2 regions of the Spirillospora sp. NPDC047418 genome follow, and region 1 is predicted to be linked to the other one. Evidence: predicted binding sites of a transcription regulator. Region 1 holds the regulator's gene; the other holds the start of a gene.
The links. Region 1 encodes HspR, which represses chaperone genes until heat shock. Its sites were predicted from a motif close to ANTTGAGTCNNNNNGACTCAANT; they were not measured.

Region 1 (3,402 bases):
TTCAGCCCGCGCAGGATCGCGATCGAGTCCTCCACGGTCGGCTCGCCGACGAAGATCTGCTGGAAGCGGCGCTCCAGCGCCGGGTCCTTCTCGATGCGCTCGCGGTACTCGTCCAGCGTCGTCGCGCCGATCATGCGCAGCTCGCCGCGCGCCAGCATCGGCTTCAGCATGTTGCCGGCGTCCATCGCGCCCTCGGCCGCGCCCGCCCCGACGACGGTGTGCAGCTCGTCGATGAACGTGACGATCTGCCCCTCGGACTCCTTGATCTCGTTCAGGACGGCCTTCAGCCGCTCCTCGAACTCGCCCCGGTACTTCGCGCCCGCGACCATCGCGCCGAGGTCGAGGGAGACGAGCTTCTTGCCGCGCAGCGACTCGGGCACGTCGCCCGCGATGATGCGCTGCGCGAGCCCCTCCACCACGGCGGTCTTGCCGACGCCGGGCTCACCGATGAGCACCGGGTTGTTCTTCGTCCGGCGCGACAGCACCTGCACGACCCGGCGGATCTCCGCATCGCGGCCGATGACCGGGTCGAGCCGCCCGTCGCGGGCCGCCGCCGTCAGGTCGACGCCGTACTTCTCCAGCGACTGGTAGGTGCCCTCGGGGTTCTCGCTGGTGACGCGGGCGTGGCCGCGCACCTTCTCGAACGCGTCCAGCAGGGCCTGCGGCGTCGCGCCGAACTCCTTCAGCAGGCCCGCCGCGGGGCCGCCGTCCGCGGCGAGGCCGACCAGCAGGTGCTCGGTCGAGACGTACTCGTCCTCCAGCTGCTGCGCCCGGTTCGCCGCCGTGTTGATCGACCGCTGGAGCTGCACCGCGAGCCGCGGCGACGACACCGTCGACCCCTGCGCCTTCGGCAGCGCGGCGAGCTGCTCCTCCGCCCGCCGCTTGATCGCCTGCCAGTCGGCGCCGACCGCCTCCAGCAGCGGCACCGCCGTCCCGTCCGGCAGCGCGATCAGCGCCACCAGCAGGTGCTGCGGCTCGACCTCGGGGTGCCCCTCCGCAGCCGCCCTGCGGACCGCGACCGACACCGCCTCCTGGCTCTTCTGCGTCAGCTTGTAGTCCATGTCCTGTCCCCGTGAATGTGCTGTGCTTACCCGGTGTCGCTTACTCGGTGTTCCGTTCGTGCCAGACGACGACGCTCGTATGCCTGATGGGCACCAGGTCGGCGCCGGGAGTGCCGGTCGGCTCGCCGTGCCGCCGCTGCTGCGCCAGCCGCGCCGCGACCGCGCGGGTCGACTCGAGTTCGTTCGCGAGCTCCTCCAGCGCGGCGTGCGCCTTCACGAGCTCCTCGCGGAGCCGCACGTTGTCGCGCTGCAGCTCCAGGATGTGCTTGATGCCGGAGAGGTTGATGCCCTCCTCCTGGGAGAGCCGCTGGATCTCCCGCAGCATCACGATGTCGCGCATCGAGTAGCGGCGGCCCCGGCCGGCCGTCCGGCCGGGGCACACCAGGCCCATCCGGTCGTAGGTCCGCAGCGTCTGCGGATGCAGCCCGGACAGCTGCGCCGCCACCGAGATCACATAGACCGGAGTGTCATCGCCGAAGGGGTCCATGAGGGTCTCACTCCTGTCTGGCCTTCTGGAGCACGTCGGCGCGGAGGTCCTCGCCGCCGCCCGCCTCGCGGAGCTTGGCCAGCGCCTCCCGCGACTGCTCGTCCAGCTTCGGCGGGACGTGGACGTCGACGGTGACCAGCAGGTCGCCCTTCGTCCCGTCGCGCCGGGGCGCGCCGCGGCCCTTCACCCGGAACTTGCGGCCGTTCGGCGTGCCCTCCGGCAGCCGCAGCGTGACGGGCTGCCCCTGGAACGTCGGCACCCGGATCTCGGCGCCGAGCGCCGCCTCGGGGAACGTCACCGGGATCGTCAGCGTCAGGTTGTCGCCGCTGCGCCCGAACACCGCGTGCGGACGCACCTTGATGTTCACGTACAGGTCGCCGGCCGGGCCGCCGTTCTCGCCGGGCGCGCCCTTGGCCTTCAGCCGGATCTTCTGCCCGTCCGCGACGCCCGCCGGGATGCGCGCCTGGATCGTGCGGGTGCCGGTCGCGCGGCCGCTGCCGTGGCAGATCGGGCACGGGTCGTCGACGACGAGGCCCCGGCCGCGGCACTCCTTGCACGGCTCCTGGAAGCCGAAGTTGCCGAGGTTGCGGGTCTCGTGCCCGGTGCCCTCGCAGTTCGGGCACACCCGCGGCACCGTGCCGGCCTTCGCGCCCGTCCCGCGGCAGCTGTCGCAGGCGGCCTCGCTGGTCAGCTTGATCGGGACGGTCACGCCGTTCATCGCGCGGCCGAACGACAGCGTCACCTCGGTCTCGACGTCCGCGCCGCGCCGCGCGCGCCGCGTCGTCCCCGTGGTGCGGGTGCCGCCGCCGCGGCCGAACAGGCCGCCGAACAGGTCGCCGATGCGCTCACCGGCGCCGCCCGGCTGCGTCCCGGTGCCGCCGCCGCCCTGGCCGAACAGGTCGCCGAGGTCGAACCCGAACCCGCCGCCGCCCTGCTGGCCGCGGAACCCGCCCGGCATCGACCGGACGGAGTCGTACTCCTTGCGGCGCTTCTCGTCGGACAGCACGTCGTACGCCTCGGAGACCTCCTTGAAGCGCTCCTCGGCGTCGGCGTCCCCCTTGTTGGCGTCCGGGTGGTACTTGCGCGCCAGCTTCCGGTAGGACTTCTTGATCTCCTCCTGCGAGGCCGTCTTCGCGACACCGAGGACCTTGTAGTAGTCCTTCTCCAGGTAGTCCTTGGTGCTCACGGCGCCCCGCCTTCTGCTATCGCCACTTGCCACATGCCTTCATGCCCCCGTGTGGGCCCGCCCCGCTTCACGTGGGACGGGCCCGTGGGGCCTCATTCGCCCGATTCGCCGTCCGGGCCGCCCGCCTCGCCGGCGGACTCCGCCGCGTCCGGGTCGGGGTCGGCCACCGCGACGCGCGCCGCCCGCAGGATGCGCTCGCCGATCCGGTAGCCGGGCTGCAGGACGTCCACGACACTCGTCTCGGTCACCTCGGGCGAGAGCGAGTGCATGAGCGCCTCGTGCACGTTCGGGTCGAAGGGCTCGCCCTTCTCCCCGTACCGCACCAGGCCGAGCTTGCCGGTGACCGCCTCCAGGCTCTCCGCGACGGACCTGAACCCGCCGGTGAGCTCGTCGTGGTCACGGGCGCGGCCGATGTCGTCCAGGATCGGGAGCAGTTCGGACAGCACCTGCCCGAGGGCCTGCTCGCGGACCGCGACCCGGTCGCGCTCGACGCGCTTGCGGTAGTTGTCGTACTCGGCCTTCAGCCGCTGGAGGTCGGCGACCCGCTCCGAGAGCTGGGTCTGCAGCGCGGAGACCTCCTCGCCGGCGGCCTTGCCTGCCTTGCCGGCGCCCCCGTCGGCCGGGGCCTCCGGGGCAGGCGGACCCCCCGCCTGCGCCCGGACTTCCCC
Region 2 (3,402 bases), on a different contig from region 1:
GCGACACCTCGCCGGTCATCGCCACGTCCGCGCGGACGGGCCGCCCGGACAGCAGCGACGCGAGGGCCGCCGTCATCGTGATGCCGGCGCTCGGGCCGTCCTTCGGGATCGCGCCGGCGGGCACGTGGACGTGCACGCCTCGGTCCTTCAGGTCGCCGACCGGCAGTTCCAGCTCCGCGCCGCGCGAGCGCAGGTAGGACAGCGCGATCCGGGCCGACTCCTTCATGACGTCGCCGAGCTGCCCGGTGAGCGTCACGCCGGTGTCCCCGGTCTCCTTGTCGGCCAGCGACGCCTCGATGTAGAGGACGTCGCCGCCCGCGCCGGTGACCGCGAGGCCCGTCGCCACGCCCGGCACGCCGGTGCGGCGCTCGCCCCGGCTCAGCTCGACCTCCGGGGTGAACCTGGGCCGTCCCAGGTAGTCCTTGAGGTCGGCCGCGCCGATCGAGACCGGCAGCGTCGCCTTCTCCAGCGCCACGTTCGCGGCGATCTTCCGCAGGACCCGCGCGATCGAGCGGTCCAGGGACCGGACGCCGGCCTCGCGGGTGTACTCGGCCGCCAGCATCCGCAGCGCGTCGTCGCCGAAGCCCACCTCGGCCGCCTCCATCCCGGCCTTGTCGAGCTGGCGCGGCAGCAGGTGGTCGCGGGCGATGGTGACCTTCTCGTGCTCGGTGTAGCCGTCCAGCTGCACCAGCTCCATCCGGTCGAGCAGCGGCCCGGGGATGGCCTCGACCACGTTCGCGGTGGCGAGGAACAGCACGTCGCTCAGGTCGAGCTCGACCTCCAGGTAGTGGTCCCGGAAGGTGTGGTTCTGCTCGGGGTCGAGGACCTCCAGCAGCGCCGCCGTCGGGTCGCCCCGGTAGTCGGCGCCGACCTTGTCGACCTCGTCCAGCAGGACGACCGGGTTCATCGAGCCGGCCTCGCGGATCGCCCGGACGATGCGTCCGGGGAGCGCGCCCACGTAGGTCCGGCGGTGGCCGCGGATCTCGGCCTCGTCCCGCACGCCGCCCAGGGCGACACGGACGAACTCGCGTCCCATGGCCCGCGCGACCGACTCGCCCAGCGAGGTCTTGCCCACGCCGGGGGGACCGGTCAGCGCCAGCACCGCGCCGCTCCTGCGCCCGCCGACGACGCCGAGGCCGCGGTCCTCGCGCCGCTTGCGCACGGCCAGGTACTCGACGATGCGCTCCTTCACGTCGTCCAGCCCGGCGTGGTCGGCGTCCAGGATCTCGCGGGCGCCCGCGATGTCGTAGGCGTCCTCGGTCCGCTCGTTCCACGGGATGTCGAGGACGGTGTCGAGCCACGTGCGGATCCAGCCGCCCTCCGGCGAGGCGTCGGACGACCGCTCCAGCTTGTCGACCTCCTTCAGCGCCGCCTCGCGCACCTTCTCGGGGAGGTTCGCGGCCTCGATCCGGGCCCGGTAGTCGTCCTCCTCGTCGGCGGGGTCGCCGTTCAGCTCGGCCAGCTCCTTGCGGATGGCCTCCTGCTGCTGCCGCAGCAGGAACTCCCGCTGCGTCTTCTCCATGCCCTCCTGGACGTCCTTGCGGATGGTCTCCGCCACGTCCAGCTCGGCGAGGTGGTCGCGCGTCCAGCCGATCACCAGCTCGAGCCGCTCGACCACGTCGGTGGTCTCCAGGACCTCGATCTTCTGCTCGTCGGTCAGGTACGGCGCGTACCCGGAGTTGTCGGCCAGCGTGGACGGGTCGTCGATCTGCTGCACCACGTCCACGACCTGCCACGCGCCGCGCTTCTGCAGGATCGCGCTGACCAGGCCCTTGTACTCCTTGGCCAGCTCCTGGGCCCGCCCGGACGCCGGCGGCGCCTCCAGCACGGTCCCCTCGACCCACAGCGCCGCGCCCGGCCCGGTCGTCCCGGTCCCGATCCGCACCCGCGACACACCGCGGACGACCGCGCCCGGCTCGCCGCCGGGCAGCCGCCCCTCCTGCTCGATGACGCCGAGCGTGCCGACGTCGGAGTACCGCCCGTTCAGCCGGGGCACCAGCAGCACCCGCGGCTTGCTCACCGACCGGATGCCCGGCCCCCGGGACTGGGCCGCCGCCCGCGCGGCCTCGATGGCCGCCCGGACCTCGCCGTTCTCGGACAGGTCCAGGGGGACCACCATGCCGGGCAGAACGACCCCGTCTTCCAGGGGCAGCACCGGCAGCGTCAGGGTTTCGCTCATGCTCAGCTCCAAGTCCATCGACGACCCAACCTCAAGTTGAGTCATACACACTCAAGAAAACGGAGCAGCATTTTGTTTCCGCAGCAACGTTCGCTCTCAGCGATCAGCCGCGCGCTCCGTCGCCGTGCAGGAGGTCGTGGGCGGCCTCGGTGAAGGCCAGGACGCGGGCCGTGGCGTTGTCGGCCCGCCACAGCAGGCCCCAGCGCAGGGGCGGGGCGTCGGCGAAGGGGATGTAGGCGACGTCGGGGCGGGCGTAGTAGCGCCTGGCCTGCGCGCCGACCGGGAAGACGCCGCGGCCGGCGCCGATGAGGGTGAGCATCTCGTTGAAGGTGGCGGCCGAGGGGCCCGGGGGGATCGGCCGTCCGGACGGTGTCGCGGCGGGGGTGCGGTCGCGGCGGAGGGACTCGGGCAGCGTGCCGGGGAGCTGGAGCAGGGGCGTCCGCGCCAGGTCCTCCAGGCGGACGGACGAGCGGCGCGCGAACGGGTGCCCGACCGGCACGGCGAGCATGCGCGCCTCCGACACCAGGACCGCGCCGGTGGCGATGCCGGGTTCGTCGACGGGGAAGGTGCCGAGGGCCAGGTCGACCTCGCCGTCGCGCAGCCACGGCATCAGGTCGGTCATCTGCGCCTCGCGCAGGCTGACGTCGCAGTCGGGGCAACGCCGCCGGAACAGGTCGGCGGCCCCGGCCAGCAGCTGCCCGCCGGCGGCGCCGACGAACGCGACCCGCAGGGTGCCGGTCAGGCCGCGGCCGGCGGCGACGGCCTCCTCGACGGCATCGGTGATCTGGTCCCAGGCCGGGCGCAGCCGCTCGTGCAGCCGCCGTCCCGCCGCCGTGAGCTCCACCCGGCGGCTGGTGCGGTCGAACAGCGGCACCCCGACGCGGCGCTCCAGCTTGGCGATGGTCTGGCTGATCCGGGCGGTCGACACGTGCAGCCGCTCGGCGGTGCGGCCGAAGTGCAGCTCCTCGGCGAGGGTGAGCAGCGCCTCGATCTCGTGCCGCTCCAGCATGCGTCCCCCTCATCGTTAAGTCAGGCTTGACGATCGTTGCACAGCGGCGCGTTGATCCGCGATGGGTCCCGGCCGAGAGTGGAACCGCTCGCCGACCACTCCGACCTGTACGGGGGACACGCATGTACGTCACCGAGGAACGTGCGCTATCCGCATCGGCCGCCGACGCCGGCGCCGTCGCGCGGGAGCTGCGGGACCGGACCGAGATCCTGGA

Region 2: a site for HspR is predicted at 2,214-2,236, ahead of lon (endopeptidase La). Genes of this name have one in related genera too.

Annotation. Positions count from the first base shown of each region.
Region 1 covers NZ_JBEYTW010000078.1:37,314-40,715, reverse strand. Annotated here, with positions in the region: gene clpB (ATP-dependent chaperone ClpB) at 1-1,061, opposite strand, end outside; gene ABZ806_RS34090 (heat shock protein transcriptional repressor HspR) at 1,102-1,548, opposite strand; gene dnaJ (molecular chaperone DnaJ) at 1,556-2,734, opposite strand; gene grpE (nucleotide exchange factor GrpE) at 2,827-3,402, opposite strand, start outside.
Region 2 covers NZ_JBEYTW010000162.1:884-4,285, forward strand. Annotated here, with positions in the region: gene lon (endopeptidase La) at 1-2,179, opposite strand, end outside; gene ABZ806_RS43910 (LysR family transcriptional regulator) at 2,283-3,188, opposite strand; gene ABZ806_RS43915 (nuclear transport factor 2 family protein) at 3,311-3,402, shown strand, end outside.